DNA from 4 places in the Streptomyces sp. NPDC001889 genome. Region 2 is predicted to be linked to each of the others. Evidence: riboswitches for the same ligand, from Rfam matches in the RefSeq annotation. Region 2 holds a riboswitch; each other region holds the start of a gene.

Region 1 (3,307 bases), on a different contig from region 2:
GGAGGCGCCGGACGGGACAGCAGCACGGCCGGTGCTGCCGTCGTCGAGGCCAACCTCGACCTCGACCGTGGGATTGCCTCGGGAGTCCAGGATTTCCCGGGCTACGACGACGTCGATGGACGGCACGAGCATCTCCTTCTGGGATGTGACGCGTGATGTGCAGGGTCTCATTGGCCTTGCGACAAGAGCCTAACCGGCGGCCGGGTGTCGTCCGTCGGATGCCCGCCCCCTGGGACGAACCTACCGATCGGTAACAGAACCGCCCGGCCGGATCGCGACAGACAAGGGGAGAGAAAAGAAAGAGGAGAGGAGAGAAAGAGGAGAGGAGAGGGGACAGAGGAAACCCCGGTCCGGCGCGATCGGGGGGAAGCGCGCCGGACCGGGGTGGTCCATCGGGGGCCGGCCCCCGGAGGGGGGTGCGGCCGGGGGGCCGGCTCCCGGAGCCGGGGGAGCCCGCCTCGGGTCAGCTCAGGTCGAGCTGCTGGCCCGGGTAGATGACATCGGCGTCACTGACGATGTCCTTGTTCAGCTCGTAGAGCTTCTCCCAGCCGCCGTCGACCTTCTCGGCGTCGGCGATGATGCTCAGGGTGTCGCCGGTCTTGACCTTGTACTCGCCGTCGCCCTTCTGGAAGCCCTGCGGCTTCGCGGCCGGCGCCGACTGCTGCTGCTGCGGGGCCGGGGCGGCCGACGGGCGCTCGGAGCGGGTCGTCGGGACCTCGGAGCGCTGCGGCTCCTGGGTCTGCTGCCGCGGCGCCGGGGTCGCGGCCTTGGGCTGCTCGGCCTTCGGCGCGGCCTTCTGGGTGGTGCCCGAGTCCGAGCCGCCACCGGTGTACGAGGCGTTGGAGAGGCCCACGCCACAGCTCGGCCAGGCACCCTTGCCCTGGCCCGCGAGGACCTTCTCGGCGGTCTGGATCTGCTGCGCCTTGCTGGCCTGGTCGGCGGTGGGGGCGAAGGCGGTACCGCCGTACGCGGCCCAGGTGGAGGCCGAGAACTGGAGGCCGCCGTAGTAACCGTTGCCGGTGTTGATGGACCAGTTGCCGCCGGACTCGCACTGGGCGACCTTGTCCCACTCGGCCGCGGTCGCGGCGGAGGCGGAGGAGGCGCCGATCAGCGGGGCCGCGACAGCGGCACCGGTCACACCGGCGAGCGTGACGATACGGGTGGCCTTGGAGGGGCGGCGGTGCTTGCCCTTGCCGGAAAACAGCATGGAGTTACTCCTCACCGACGCCTACGAGGTGAGCTGTCGGGTTCGGGCCAGATGAGTTGCCCGGCCGCGCGTCCTAGCGCGCGGCTTCACCCCTAGCCGGTACCGGCCGCTGTCCTCAGCGGCCGGGGCCCGGCACTTACCTTGGGTCCCCCGCTCCTGCCTTCGGCGCTCTCGCGTCGACTGTTCCCCCCGACCGGCGGCAGGATTCGGCGTGACGGTCGTTGGTGCCCGCGGTGGCGAGCGGTTCAGACCGTAGACACAGCTCTCCCCGATGTCCAAGAGAGAACATCGGGGAGAAATCGCCCATCCTGCCACTCCGGAAGGAGACGTTTTCGCAGGTCGGGCATGGAATGCGTGATTCCGGTTGGCCGGGTTGAGGAGTTGGGACGAAGAGACCCTTGTCTCATTTCCCCAGACCCGGACAAAGGAGCCCTAACTACCCGCGTTCCGCCGTGAGGTCGAGGCTCTGGCCGGGGTGGATCAGGTCCGGGTCGTCGCCGACGGCCTCGCGGTTCCCCTCGTACAGGGCGTTCCAGCCGCCCTCCAGCTTCCGCGCCTGGGCGATGGCCCAGAGGCTGTCGCCGGGGCGCACGGTGTAGGCGCCGTCCGGGGCGTCCGCCCCGGCGCCGTCGGCCGCCTCCCCGCCCTCACCGGCACCCGGGGCGGCGATCCCGTCCCGGGCGGAGCCGTCACCGCGCGAGATGTGGCCGGGATCGGCCTCCCGCCCCTTCGCCGTCTCCTCCGAAGCGGGTGAATCACCCGTTTTGGGCTCATGGTCGAGCTTGTCCGGCGGAGTGGCGCCGGGCCCGGTGGTTCCGGTCCCGGTCCCGGTGGATTCGCCCGTGCCGGGCCGGCCCGCCTCGGCCCGCTTCTCCTCGGCGGCCTCGCCCCGGTGCCTGCCCTTGCCCGCGGAACCGGAGCCGGCGTCCTGCTCCGCGCCCTTCTCCGCCTTCTTCTCCGGGGCGGCGCTCTTGGCGGGGCCGCCGGCCCCCGGACCCGTACCGGCGGATCTGTCGGCGCCGGAGCCCACGCCCTGGGTCTGTCCGGGCTCGGGGGTGCCGGACTTCCCGCCGGAGCGCCCGGACGGTTCGGACGCGCTCGCGGAGGGCTCGGGGGACGGCGAGGCCGTCGCGCCGTCCTTCTCCGCGCCGTCCTTGCCGCCGGGGATGAGCCCGGCCATCGCGGCACAGGCGGACCAAGCCTTGGCGCCCTCGGCCGCGAGCACCTTTTCGGCCACGGCTATCTGCTGGGAGCGGCTGGCGAGATCGGCGCGGGAGGCGTACTCCGTACCGCCGAAGGCCTCCCAGGTCCGCTGGGAGAACTGGAGTCCGCCGTAGTAGCCGTTGCCGGTGTCGGCGCTCCAGATGCCGCCGCTCTCGCACTCCGCGACCCGGTCCCACGTGGTGGTCTCGGCCGCGGTCGCGGAGCCCGCGCCGAGGAGCGGAATCGCGATGGCCGATCCCGTCACCCCTGCCGCGACAACGAGAGCCGGAGCCTGACGGGGTCGGCGATGTCGACCATTCCCGGAGAGCATGCGGTTGCCTTTCGCCTGACTGCTTGAGAGACGGGGGTGAACGTAGCGGCAGTCGAACACGCGTCACAAGTCGGTGCAGGGAAGATCACACAAAAGTCACAGTTCTGACGCTCCGTCAATCGACCCCGGGGTGAACCGCACCGGCAGGGTGCGCAATCCACGCATAATCAGCCCTCCGCGCCAGCGCAAATCGGCCGGATCGGCGGCGAGCCGAAGGTCCGGCAGCCTTCTGAGCAGGGTCGCGAGTGCGGTCTGGCCCTCCAGCCGGGCCAGTGGGGCCCCGAGGCAGTAGTGGATGCCGTGCCCGTACCCCAGATGCTGGTTGTCACGCCGGGAAAGGTCGAGTACGTCCGGTTCGGAGAATCGTTCCGGATCGCGGTCGGCCGCGGCCAGCACCACGAGCACCGGATCGCCCGTTCCGATCTCCTGGTCCCCGATCACCAGTGGCTCGGTGGCGAACCGCCAGGTGGCCATCTCCACCGGCCCGTCGTAGCGCAGCAGCTCCTCCACACCGGTCGCCAGCAGACCGGTCTCGCCCGCCGCCAGGGACGTCTGGAGCCGCTCGC
Region 2 (3,307 bases):
CGAGGAGCCCGGCGGCGAGCGGGCGCAGGCGATCACCCGGCGCCAGTACGGATGGCTGTCGGCGATGGACGCCCCGTCGAAGTGCCATTTCATCGGACTCGGTGAGATGTACGTCACTGATGAGCGGTTCGCGGCCCACTACGAGCGCCATGGGGAAGGGACAGCTGCCTTTGTCCGGGACGCGATGAGGATTTTCGGCGAGCGGGAACTGACCGACTGACCGGCCGCCGCCTCCCCGGCGGGACAGCCGGATGGGGGTGGCGAAGAGGGTGAATTCGGTGCATTAGGTGGGGGTCGGGGCGGGAAATCCGGCCCCCGCAGGCCGGGAACACCCCGGAAATGAGGGCTCGCTCCGCGCCTCCGGGGGAAAGTGGGGAGAAGCGCGCTCCGGATGGCGTAAGGTTGTGTTCAACGACGCGGGGTGGAGCAGCTCGGTAGCTCGCTGGGCTCATAACCCAGAGGTCGCAGGTTCAAATCCTGTCCCCGCTACTGAAAGACCGTGGCCCGGCACTTCTCAGGAAGTGCCGGGCCATTGTCGTATGCGCGCGTCCTCGGCCCCCGCCCGGTGTATCGCCCGGTTGGACGGCGGCGGCTCGCCTCCCCGCGCGGTTGCCGCGACCCTGGGAGGGGCGCGGGAGACGTGTCCGCAGCCGTCGGCGGGCCGGAACCGGTCGGGAGAGCACCCTTGGCGCAGGAACAGCTCAGTGGATACGGCGCGCGCCGCTTTGTCCGGATGCTGCCCGTGCTCATGATCGTCGGCGGCTTCGTCTTCGATCTCGCCACCCCGCAGCGGTTCACCGCCGCGCCGATGTTCGCGGCGGCCCCGCTGATCGCCGCACCCTTCTTCTCCTGGCGCACCACCCTGCTGACCGGGCTCGCGGCGACCGCCGGGGTGATCGGGCTCCACTTCTACAAGGAGACGCTGGACGAGCCCACGACGTACACGGAGCTGGTCACCGTCGTCACCGTCTCCGGTCTGGCGCTGCTCATCAACCGGGTCATCCGGCGCGGCAACGAGCGGCTGGCCTCGGCGCGGGTCGTCGCCGAGACCGCCATGCGGGCCGTGCTGCCCACCCCCGCCGAGCGGATCGGCGGGTTCCGGGTCGCCGCGCGCTACGAGGCGGCCGTCGCGGACGCCTTCATCGGCGGCGACCTCTTCGCCGTCCAGGACACCCCGCACGGCGTACGGCTGGTGCTGGGCGATGTCCGGGGCAAGGGGCTCGGCGCGGTGGAGGCGGTCGCTGTCGCCATCGGCGCCTTCCGGGAGGCCGCCGAGCAGGAGACATCGCTGGAGCGGGTCACCGGCCGGCTGGAGCGGGCGCTGAACCGCGAGGCCGGCCGGCGCGAGACGCTGGACGCCGTCGAGGCGTTCACCACCGCCGTCCTCGGCGAGATCCCGCGCTCCGGCGGCGTCGTACGGCTGGTGAACCGGGGCCACCCGGCCCCGCTGATGCTGTACGGGGACGGGGGGCTCGGCCCGCTCGAACCCCGCGAGCACGCCCTCCCGCTCTCCATGGGCGAGCTGGAGCCCCGGCCGGACCGGGCGGACGAGTACCCGCTGCCGCCCGGCGCCACGCTGCTCCTCTACACCGACGGGGTCTCCGAGGCGCGTGACGCGCACGGGGTGTTCTACGACCCGGCCGCGCGCCTGCGGGGCCGGATCTTCACGGGGCCGGGGGAGCTGCTGGACGCGGTACTGGACGATGTGCGGCGGCACACGGGCGGGGGCGCCACGGACGACATGGCCCTGCTCGCGCTGACCAGCCCGGCGACGGCCCCCGAACCCGGTCCCGAACCCGGTCCGGTGTCCGGCGGCGGCGATGGCGCCGGCGATGGCGGGAACCGGTCGGGCCGCCCTTCCCACGGTGCGTAATCAGAGGTCACCCCTCCGACAACGACTGATAACAATTGATATACCGTCAGTTTCGGCGCGGAGGCTGACTGCCGCTCAGGTCGCCCGAATCCGGCTGCTTGTGTCCCGTTAAGTCCATGGCAAAGAGTTTAAAGATCACTCGGAACAACTTGGAATCCGGACCGCGTGTCTATTAACGTTCGATAACGCAGCGCGGTCGTCCCAGCCGCCGTCAGGGTGGCGCCGCGCGCGTGCGCCGAATCCCGCAAGGGAACCGGGGAACCACCCATTGGGGTGAATCGGACATCGTCCACCGTTCAGTTCGCGGTGAGCGCTGCCCGTAGGAGACCTTCCTGCTCCGAACCCGTCAGCTAACCCGGTAGGCGATAAGGAAGGAAAGGAGTACGCCTCAGTGGCGTCAAACAGGCCTGCCCCGGAATCGCCTTACACGACTGCGGTCTTCAGCGAGGACGGGGCCGAGCGGTCCGTCGGTGAGTGGAACCCCACCGCGGAGACCGTCCGCCCGGTGCGCGGCCGGCACCGCCACCGTGTGATGAAGCAGCGCGGTGGATTCGCCCGCAGCTCCACCGTTCTCGGTGTCGGTGTGATCGCCGCCGTCGGCGCCGGTGGCATCGCCACCGCGCAGAACAAACCCGCCATCGCGATATCCCTCCCCGACGTCGACTCTCTTCCCGGCGTCGGCGCTTTCATGTCCGAGGACGCCGCGGACGGCGCCGAGGCGGACCGCGAGCGGACCGCCGAGTACGAGACCATGGGCCTCGCCGCCCAGGAGGCCCAGCCCACCGCGGCCGAGGCCCTGCGCTCCCGCATCCTGGAGCAGGCCGAGGACCAGCAGGCCGGTGCCGCCGAGGCAGCGCGGGCCGCCGCCGAGCGCGACGCCGCCGAGAAGGCCGCCGCGGCGGCCGAGAAGGCGGAGAAGGAAGCCGAGGCCAAGGCCGAGGCCGAGCGCGAGGCGGAGCGGAAGGCCAAGGAGAAGGCCGAGGCCGAGGCCAAGGAGAGGGCCGAGCAGAAGGCCAAGGAGAAGGCGGCGGCCGAGGCCGAGGCCAAGCGCGCCGCGCAGCTCGCCGGCAGCTACGCCCTGCCGACCTCCTCGTACACGATCACCGCCACCTACGGTCAGTCCGGCTCCATGTGGTCCTCGGGCCAGCACACCGGCCTCGACTTCGCGGCCCCGGCCGGCACCCCGGTCAAGGCCGTGGGCGGCGGCACCGTCAAGTCGGCCGGCTGGTCCGGCTCGTACGGCTACCGCATCGTGCTGCAGCTCTCCGACGGCACCGAGGTGTCGTACGCGCACCTCTCCTCGATGACCGTGGGCGCGGGCCAGCAGGTCTCCACCGGCGAGACCATCGGCCGGGTCGGCTCCACCGGCAACTCCTCCGGCGACCACCTCCACCTGGAGGTCATGACCCCGGGCGGTTCCGCCATGGACCCGAT
Region 3 (3,307 bases), on a different contig from region 2:
GTACCGAGTACCGCCATCAGCTCGTCCTCAATGTCGCCCGCCGCGATGTCCGGGAGCATCTGTGGGAGCGGCTGCACGCGCTGCTCGACAGCGCGCCGATCGACTACGTGAAGTGGGACTTCAACCGCTGCTTCACCGACCCCGGCTGGCCGGGCGACCCCTATCCGCAGCGGCTGTGGGTGGAGCACGTCCAGGGGCTGTACGGACTCCTGGACCGGCTGCGGGCCGCCCACCCCGGGGTGGACTTCGAGTCCTGCTCGGGCGGCGGCGGCCGGATCGACCTCGGGATTCTCTCCCGTACGGATCAGGTGTGGACCTCCGACAACACCGATCCGCTGGACCGGCTCGCCATCCAGCACGGCCTGAGCCAGCTCCATCCGGCGCGGGTGATGGCCGCCTGGGTCACCGACAGTCCGAACACCCAGCTCAACGGCCGGCGCAGCTCGCTCCGCTTCCGCTTCGTCAGTGCCATGGCCGGGGTGCTGGGCATCGGCGGCGACCTCACCGAGTGGAGCGAGGAGGAACTCGCCGAGGCGCGCGGCTGGATCGCTCTCTACAAGGAGATACGGCCACTGGTGCAGCACGGCGACCTCCACCGGCTCCGCCCGCCCGGCGGCGGACTGAGCGCGGTGCAGTATCTGCGCGGCGACGAGACCGTCGTCCTCGCCTGGCTCCCGTCGCAGCACTACGGCGAACGGCCGCCGAGGCTCCGGCTGCGCGGCCTCGATCCGGCCGGCCGGTACGAGTGCCGGGACACCGGCGCCGTGCACCGGGGGGCGGTGCTGCTGCACCACGGGCTGCACACCGGGCTCTCGGGTGACCTCGACGCCGCGGTCTTCCGGCTCCACTGTCTCTAATCAGCGCATCTGGGTCGTTATCGCTCAATTAGCTGTTTCGCCATAACCTGCCCCGGCTGCGGCGGAGATGGGGTGCGGTCGGTGAGCAGGATCATAGTGGTGACGGTCCGTGCCGGTGCGGCGGAGGACAACGCCGACGCCGGGGCGGGAGTTGGGGGAGCGCGCTCCACGCAGGGTGACCGGAATCCCCGGGAGCGGGGCCGCAGGACCCCCGGCCGTGAAGCGGAGCAGCTTGTTCCGGTCCGCTCGGCTCATCTACGGTCACGGCCATCCGGGCGGACCGCCTAATCCTGCCGCCGGCCGGACTCCCATCGGACGTCGATTCGTGGCAGGAGCGGGGGACCCAGGCAGTACGCCGTTCCGGCTCGCCGGACGGCTCGGGGTGAAGCCGCGCAGAGCGCGGCCGGGCATCTCCAGCCCGAACCCGACAGCTCACCTCGCAGGCGCCGGAGAGGAATGCGCCATGCCCGCAAAGGGTAAGCACCGCCGCCCCAGGAACAACCCGCTCACCCGTGGTTTCGTCGCCGCCGGCACCGGCGGGGCCGCCTTGGCCCTCCCGCTGATGGGGGCGACCGGCGCCCACGCGGCCGAGCGGTCGGCCCCGGCCGCCGCCCCCGCCGTGGCCCCGGTGAAGGCCGCCCAGGCCCAGGCCCAGACCCAGGCTCAGGCCCCGGCGGCCCCCGCCTCCGCCACGTACCGCGTCGTCGCCGGCGACCATCTGACCGCGATCGCCGACGAGCACCGGGTCGACGGCGGCTGGCAGGGGCTGTACGAGAAGAACCGCGACACCATCGGCGACGATCCCTCGATGATCCACCCGGGTCTCGAACTCGCCATCGGCGGCGCGTCCGAGGCGCGCGCCGACCGCTCCGGAGGCCGGGAGTCCGCCCCGGCCGCCGCCCCGGAGAAGACCCCGGGCACCGGCTCCGGCGGCAAGGGCCCGGCCGGTGCCGCGGCCCCCCAGCCGGAGCCCGCCCCCGCCGCCGAGCAGCCGGCCCCGGAGCAGCCCGCCGGGGAGGCCCAGGGCTCCTCCTCCGGCTACACCAGCCCGGTCGCGTCCGGCGGTGTCACCACCTCCTACCGCGCGACCGGCTCGATGTGGTCCAGCGGCTACCACACCGGTGTCGACTTCGCGGCGCCCACCGGCACCTCCGTCCGCTCCGTCGGTCCGGGCACCGTCGTCTCCGCCGGCTGGAGCGGCGCGTACGGCAACGAGGTCGTCGTCCAGCACACCGACGGCACCTACGGGCAGTACGCCCACCTCTCCTCCCTCTCCGTCTCCGCGGGGCAGAGCGTGAGCGGCGGCACCCAGCTCGGCCTCTCGGGCTCCACCGGCAACTCCAGCGGCCCGCACCTGCACTTCGAGATCCGCACCACCGCCTCCTACGGCTCGGACATCGACCCGGTGGCGTATCTCCGCCAGCACGGCGTCTCCCTCTGAGGCGACCGGCAAACCGCCCAGAACGCTCGAATCCCCCCGTACCGCTCGACGGTGCGGGGGGATTCGGCGGTATTCCCCACCGCGTGATATTCCCCGGTGGTAAAGATCACCCGCCGTCAACCCCTCCTTACGGTCGCGTAGGTCACATCCACGGGTTCAAGATGAGTTCTTGTGGCAGACGATTCGAGCACAGACAACCAGGGCGGAATCGGGTCGTACGCGGCTATCGGTGACAGCTTCACCGAGGGAGTCGGAGACCCCGGACCGGACGGGTCCTTCGTCGGCTGGGCGGACCGCTTCGCGGTGCTGCTCGCCGACCGCAGGCCCGAACACACCTTTCGCTACGCCAACCTGGCGGTACGCGGCCGTCTCCTCGACCAGATCGTCGCGGAGCAGGTGCCGAGGGCCAGACAACTCGCCCCGGACCTGGTGTCGTTCTGCGCCGGGGGCAATGACATCATCCGGCCGGGCAGCGACCCGGACGACGTGGCCGAGCGCTTCGAGCGCGCGGTAGCCGACCTCACCGGCGCCGTCGGCACCGTGATGGTGACCACCGGCTTCGACACCCGTGACGTACCCGTGCTGCGCCATCTGCGCGGCAAGGTCGCCACCTACACCGCGCACGTGCGGTCCATCGCCGACCGCTACGGCTGTCCGGTGCTCGACCTGTGGTCCCTCAGGTCGGTGCAGGACCGGCGGGCCTGGGACAGCGACCGGCTGCACCTCTCCCCGGAGGGGCACACGAGGGTCGCCCTGCGCGCCGGGCAGGTGCTGGGGCTCCCGGTGCCCGCCGACCCCGACCAGGCCTGGCCGGTGCTCCCGCCGAGGGGCACCCTGGAAGTGCGGCGCGACGACATCCAGTGGGCGCGCGAGTACCTGGTGCCCTGGATCGGGCGCAGACTGCGCGGTGTCAGCTCCGGCGACCACGTGGCGGCGAAGCGGCCGGATCTGCTCCCGCTCTGACCCGCTGCCGCCGCTCCGGCCCGGCCGGGAGCCGCCATCCGCGGGT
Region 4 (3,307 bases), on a different contig from region 2:
GAAGGCGGCGCTGTACACCGCGAGATCCTCTGCCCGCTCCAGCGAGACGCTACGCGTCAAGTGGTCAAGAATGACCACATCCAGATCAGAGGTGCTCGGAAACGAGAAGATAACGAAAGATCCCGTCTGCCCCGCGTATCCGCCGGCGGAGAACGGCACCACCTGGAGCCGTACACAGGGCAGCTCCGACGCCGCGGCCAGCGCCCGCAGTTGCGCCCGCATCACCCCGGGGCCGCCCACCTCGCGCCGCAGCACCGCCTCGTCGAGCACCACACTCAGCGCGGGCGGCCTGGGGCCGCGCAGCACCTCCTGGCGGGCGATCCGCACCTCCGCGAGCGAGTCGACGGTCGCGTCGGGGAGATCCGCGAGCGTCGCCCGGGTCACCGCCCGGGCGTACTCGGCGGTCTGGAGCAGCCCCGGCACCGCCGAGGTCTCCACCGTGCGCACGGCGCGCGCCTGCGACTCCAGGCTGATGAAGTCGCGGTACTCGGCGGGCAGCAGCGACCGGTAGGCGTGCCACCAGCCGTCCCCGCCGCCGTCCGCGGCGTCCGCCAGGGCCTCCAGCAGCAGCCGGGGGCCGGGGTCGGCGACCCGGTACAGATCGAGCAGCAGCCGCACATCGCCCGCCTTCACCCCGCTGGCGCCGGTCTCGATCCGGCTCACCTTCGACTGGTGCCAGCCGGCCAGTTCCGCCGCGCCGCGGCTGGTGAGCCGGGCGGCCACCCGCGCTCTGCGGAGTTCCTCGCCGAGCCTGCGGCGGCGCACCGCCGGACCGTGGCGCATCGGGACTTCCTTCCGTCGATCCGTCGAACGCTGTCGGTTCGCCCGCGATCCAAGTGGGTGGAGCCGCCAAATCCGGTCCTTCGTGGCAGAGTTCACCGCATCGAGCGACAGATATATGCATATCTTGGGGGATCGCCCCTTCTGGGGAGGGGATGAGTGGCACTCTGGCGATCAGCGCAATCCGTGGCCGCCCGCGCAATCCCTCCGCTTCGAGTTCGGAGCCCGGCCGCGGTGGGAAAGGGACAGCGTCGCCATGGCAGACCTTCAGGAAGCCTCCGTCACCCTGCCGAGCGATCCCGCTTCGGTCTCCGTGGCACGGACATTCGTCGCCGACGTCGTCTCCGAGTGGGGCCTGCCGGCCGGGGGCGCGGCCGTGGAGACGATCCGGCTGATCGTCTCGGAGCTGGTGACCAATGCGGTCCAGCACACCTTCGGCCAGTCGCCCACCTTCACGGTGGACCTGGAGCTGGAGCGGGACGAGAGGCTGCGCATCGGGGTGACCGACAGTCACCCGCGCTGGCCCCAGCGGCTGCCCGCCGCCGTGCGGCAGGACAACGGCCGGGGAATGGTGATCGTCCGCGCGCTCACGGCGGAGAGCGGCGGCAGGCTCAGCGTCACACCCACCCGGGAGGGCGGGAAGACGGTCTGGATCGCCCTGCCGTGGCCGGCCGGGACGTCCGGCTGAGCGGCACCCGGCCTGCGCGGCAGGCCGGGCGTCGGGGCTCCCGCGTCCGGCGCGGGAGGCCAGGTCGTGGCCGCGACCTGGCTCCCCGGCCGGGCGGCGGGGCCCGGTGGCGGGCCGCCGGGGGTCCACCCGGCGGCCCGCACGGGCTCACTGCCGGTCCGTCAGCGCACCCGGCCGTACTTGACGCTCTTGCTCCAGATCTTGTCCAGCTTCACCCAGGACCCCTTCTTGGGCGAGTGCCAGATCTTTCCCTTACCGGCGTAGATGCCCACGTGGTAGACGTAGCCGCCGGAGTGGAAGAACACCAGGTCCCCGGCCTTGCGCCCGGAGGCCGACACGCGCTTGGTCTTGTTGTACTGCTGCTGGGCGGTGCGGGGCAGCTTCTTGCCCGCTCTCTTGTACGAGTAGAGCGTGAGCCCCGAGCAGTCGAAGCGGGACGGCCCCGTTCCTCCGTACCGGTAGGGCGCTCCCTTCTTGGAGGCCGCCACCTTGAGCGCCTTGCCCGCGTGGGACGTGGCGGCGTGCGCCTCGCTCGTGCCGCCCGGCACGAGCAGCGAACCGCCGAGGGCGGCGAGGGTGAGGGCCGATACGGCCCCCGCCCGGCTCATCAGAAACGGGACGTTTGTCTGCGCAGTCATGCGCAACCCTTCGTCAGCCGCCTGTGAAGGATGACCTGTCGGGTTCGGGCGGACGAAGGTGCCCGGCCGCGTGACGCGGCTTCACCCCGAGGGACGTCCGGACTTTCCGGCTGCCCCGTACTGCTCGGGTCCTCCACTCCTGCCGAAGCACTTCTATCGACCAGTCATCCGAAGCGGCGGCAGGACTCGGCGTCCGCTCGGACCGCCCCGCCGAGGTGACGGGGGCTTGTCGTCCCAGGGATCTTGACCCACGACATGGCGGAATTCCGAGCGGAAACGGCGTTATGTGAGTTTTAACACCCTTGGTCCGTTCAGGTGGACATGGCCTCCGGGCGGTCCGGCCCTCGACACCCGAGCATGCCCGCACCAGGGCCGGAATAGAGCATTCCGAGAGATTGGCCACGGTGATGCGCAACTCGACCGTAGTTGGCGCCGAGGCCACGAGTACATCAAAAGGAGTAGCTCGACCGTCACCCGTATGGCGGTTGACGAGGTTCCGCCGACCGCTCTGATTCGTCCGTTCCCGGGGGTTCACCGAGGGATGTACCGCTCACCGGTACTCGGCTCACCGGTTATTGGTTCGGTAAAGAAACAGCCGTACGGCCTGTTGCCGGTAGCACGTCAACCGCGAGGATCGCGGAGTACCCATGACAGAGAGGCAGTTCCAGGTGAGACGTACAGCGGTGTTCGGCGCGACCGGCACTCTGATGGCGGGCGCGCTCATAGCCGGGGCGATAGCCGCCCCGGTCGCCCAGGCCGAGGCCCGGCACTCAGGGGGGTCCGAGGCGCGCGGTGTCCAGATCGCGGCCGAACGCGCCGCCCGGCAGGGCATCGACTGGGCCGACTGTCCCGCCGACTGGGGACTCGCCAAGCCCATCCAGTGCGGCACGGTGACGGTTCCGCTCGACTACGCCCGCCCGAACGGCCGGCAGATCGAGCTGACCGTCGACCGCATCGGCAACACCGGCACCAAGGAGGAGCGCCAGGGCGCGCTCCTCTACAACCCCGGCGGCCCCGGCGGCTCGGGACTCCGCTTCCCCACCCGGGTCACCGGCAAGAACCCGCTCTGGGTGAACACCGCCAAGGCGTACGACTTCGTGGGCTTCGACCCGCGCGGCGTCGGCCGCTCCACCCCCATCTCCTGTGTCGACCCGCAGGAGTTCGTCAAGGCCCCCAAGGCCGACCCGGTCCCCGACAGCGA

What was found. A riboswitch is a leader RNA that binds a small molecule or an ion and turns the genes downstream of it on or off. The one in region 2 is predicted to bind cyclic di-AMP.
Region 1: it holds a riboswitch for cyclic di-AMP, as region 2 does, so the genes downstream of both, ACWCRA_RS25155 (transglycosylase family protein) here and ACWCRA_RS11565 (M23 family metallopeptidase) in region 2, are expected to answer to the same signal.
Region 3: it holds a riboswitch for cyclic di-AMP, as region 2 does, so the genes downstream of both, ACWCRA_RS29455 (M23 family metallopeptidase) here and ACWCRA_RS11565 (M23 family metallopeptidase) in region 2, are expected to answer to the same signal.
Region 4: it holds a riboswitch for cyclic di-AMP, as region 2 does, so the genes downstream of both, ACWCRA_RS26695 (C40 family peptidase) here and ACWCRA_RS11565 (M23 family metallopeptidase) in region 2, are expected to answer to the same signal.

Annotation. Positions count from the first base shown of each region.
Region 1 covers NZ_JBSFER010000022.1:52,202-55,508, reverse strand. Annotated here, with positions in the region: gene eno (phosphopyruvate hydratase) at 1-132, opposite strand, end outside; gene ACWCRA_RS25155 (transglycosylase family protein) at 464-1,207, opposite strand; cyclic di-AMP (ydaO/yuaA leader) riboswitch at 1,211-1,385, opposite strand; gene ACWCRA_RS25150 (transglycosylase family protein) at 1,644-2,675, opposite strand; gene ACWCRA_RS25145 (cytochrome P450 family protein) at 2,838-3,307, opposite strand, start outside.
Region 2 covers NZ_JBSFER010000008.1:266,355-269,661, forward strand. Annotated here, with positions in the region: gene ACWCRA_RS11550 (MerR family transcriptional regulator) at 1-220, shown strand, start outside; tRNA gene ACWCRA_RS11555 (tRNA-Met) at 416-489, shown strand; gene ACWCRA_RS11560 (PP2C family protein-serine/threonine phosphatase) at 686-1,873, shown strand; cyclic di-AMP (ydaO/yuaA leader) riboswitch at 2,097-2,253, shown strand; gene ACWCRA_RS11565 (M23 family metallopeptidase) at 2,265-3,307, shown strand, end outside.
Region 3 covers NZ_JBSFER010000028.1:91,872-95,178, forward strand. Annotated here, with positions in the region: gene ACWCRA_RS29450 (alpha-galactosidase) at 1-857, shown strand, start outside; cyclic di-AMP (ydaO/yuaA leader) riboswitch at 1,164-1,316, shown strand; gene ACWCRA_RS29455 (M23 family metallopeptidase) at 1,321-2,298, shown strand; gene ACWCRA_RS29460 (SGNH/GDSL hydrolase family protein) at 2,470-3,261, shown strand.
Region 4 covers NZ_JBSFER010000024.1:78,462-81,768, forward strand. Annotated here, with positions in the region: gene ACWCRA_RS26685 (helix-turn-helix domain-containing protein) at 1-783, opposite strand, end outside; gene ACWCRA_RS26690 (ATP-binding protein) at 1,037-1,468, shown strand; gene ACWCRA_RS26695 (C40 family peptidase) at 1,630-2,106, opposite strand; cyclic di-AMP (ydaO/yuaA leader) riboswitch at 2,110-2,266, opposite strand; gene ACWCRA_RS26700 (alpha/beta hydrolase) at 2,754-3,307, shown strand, end outside.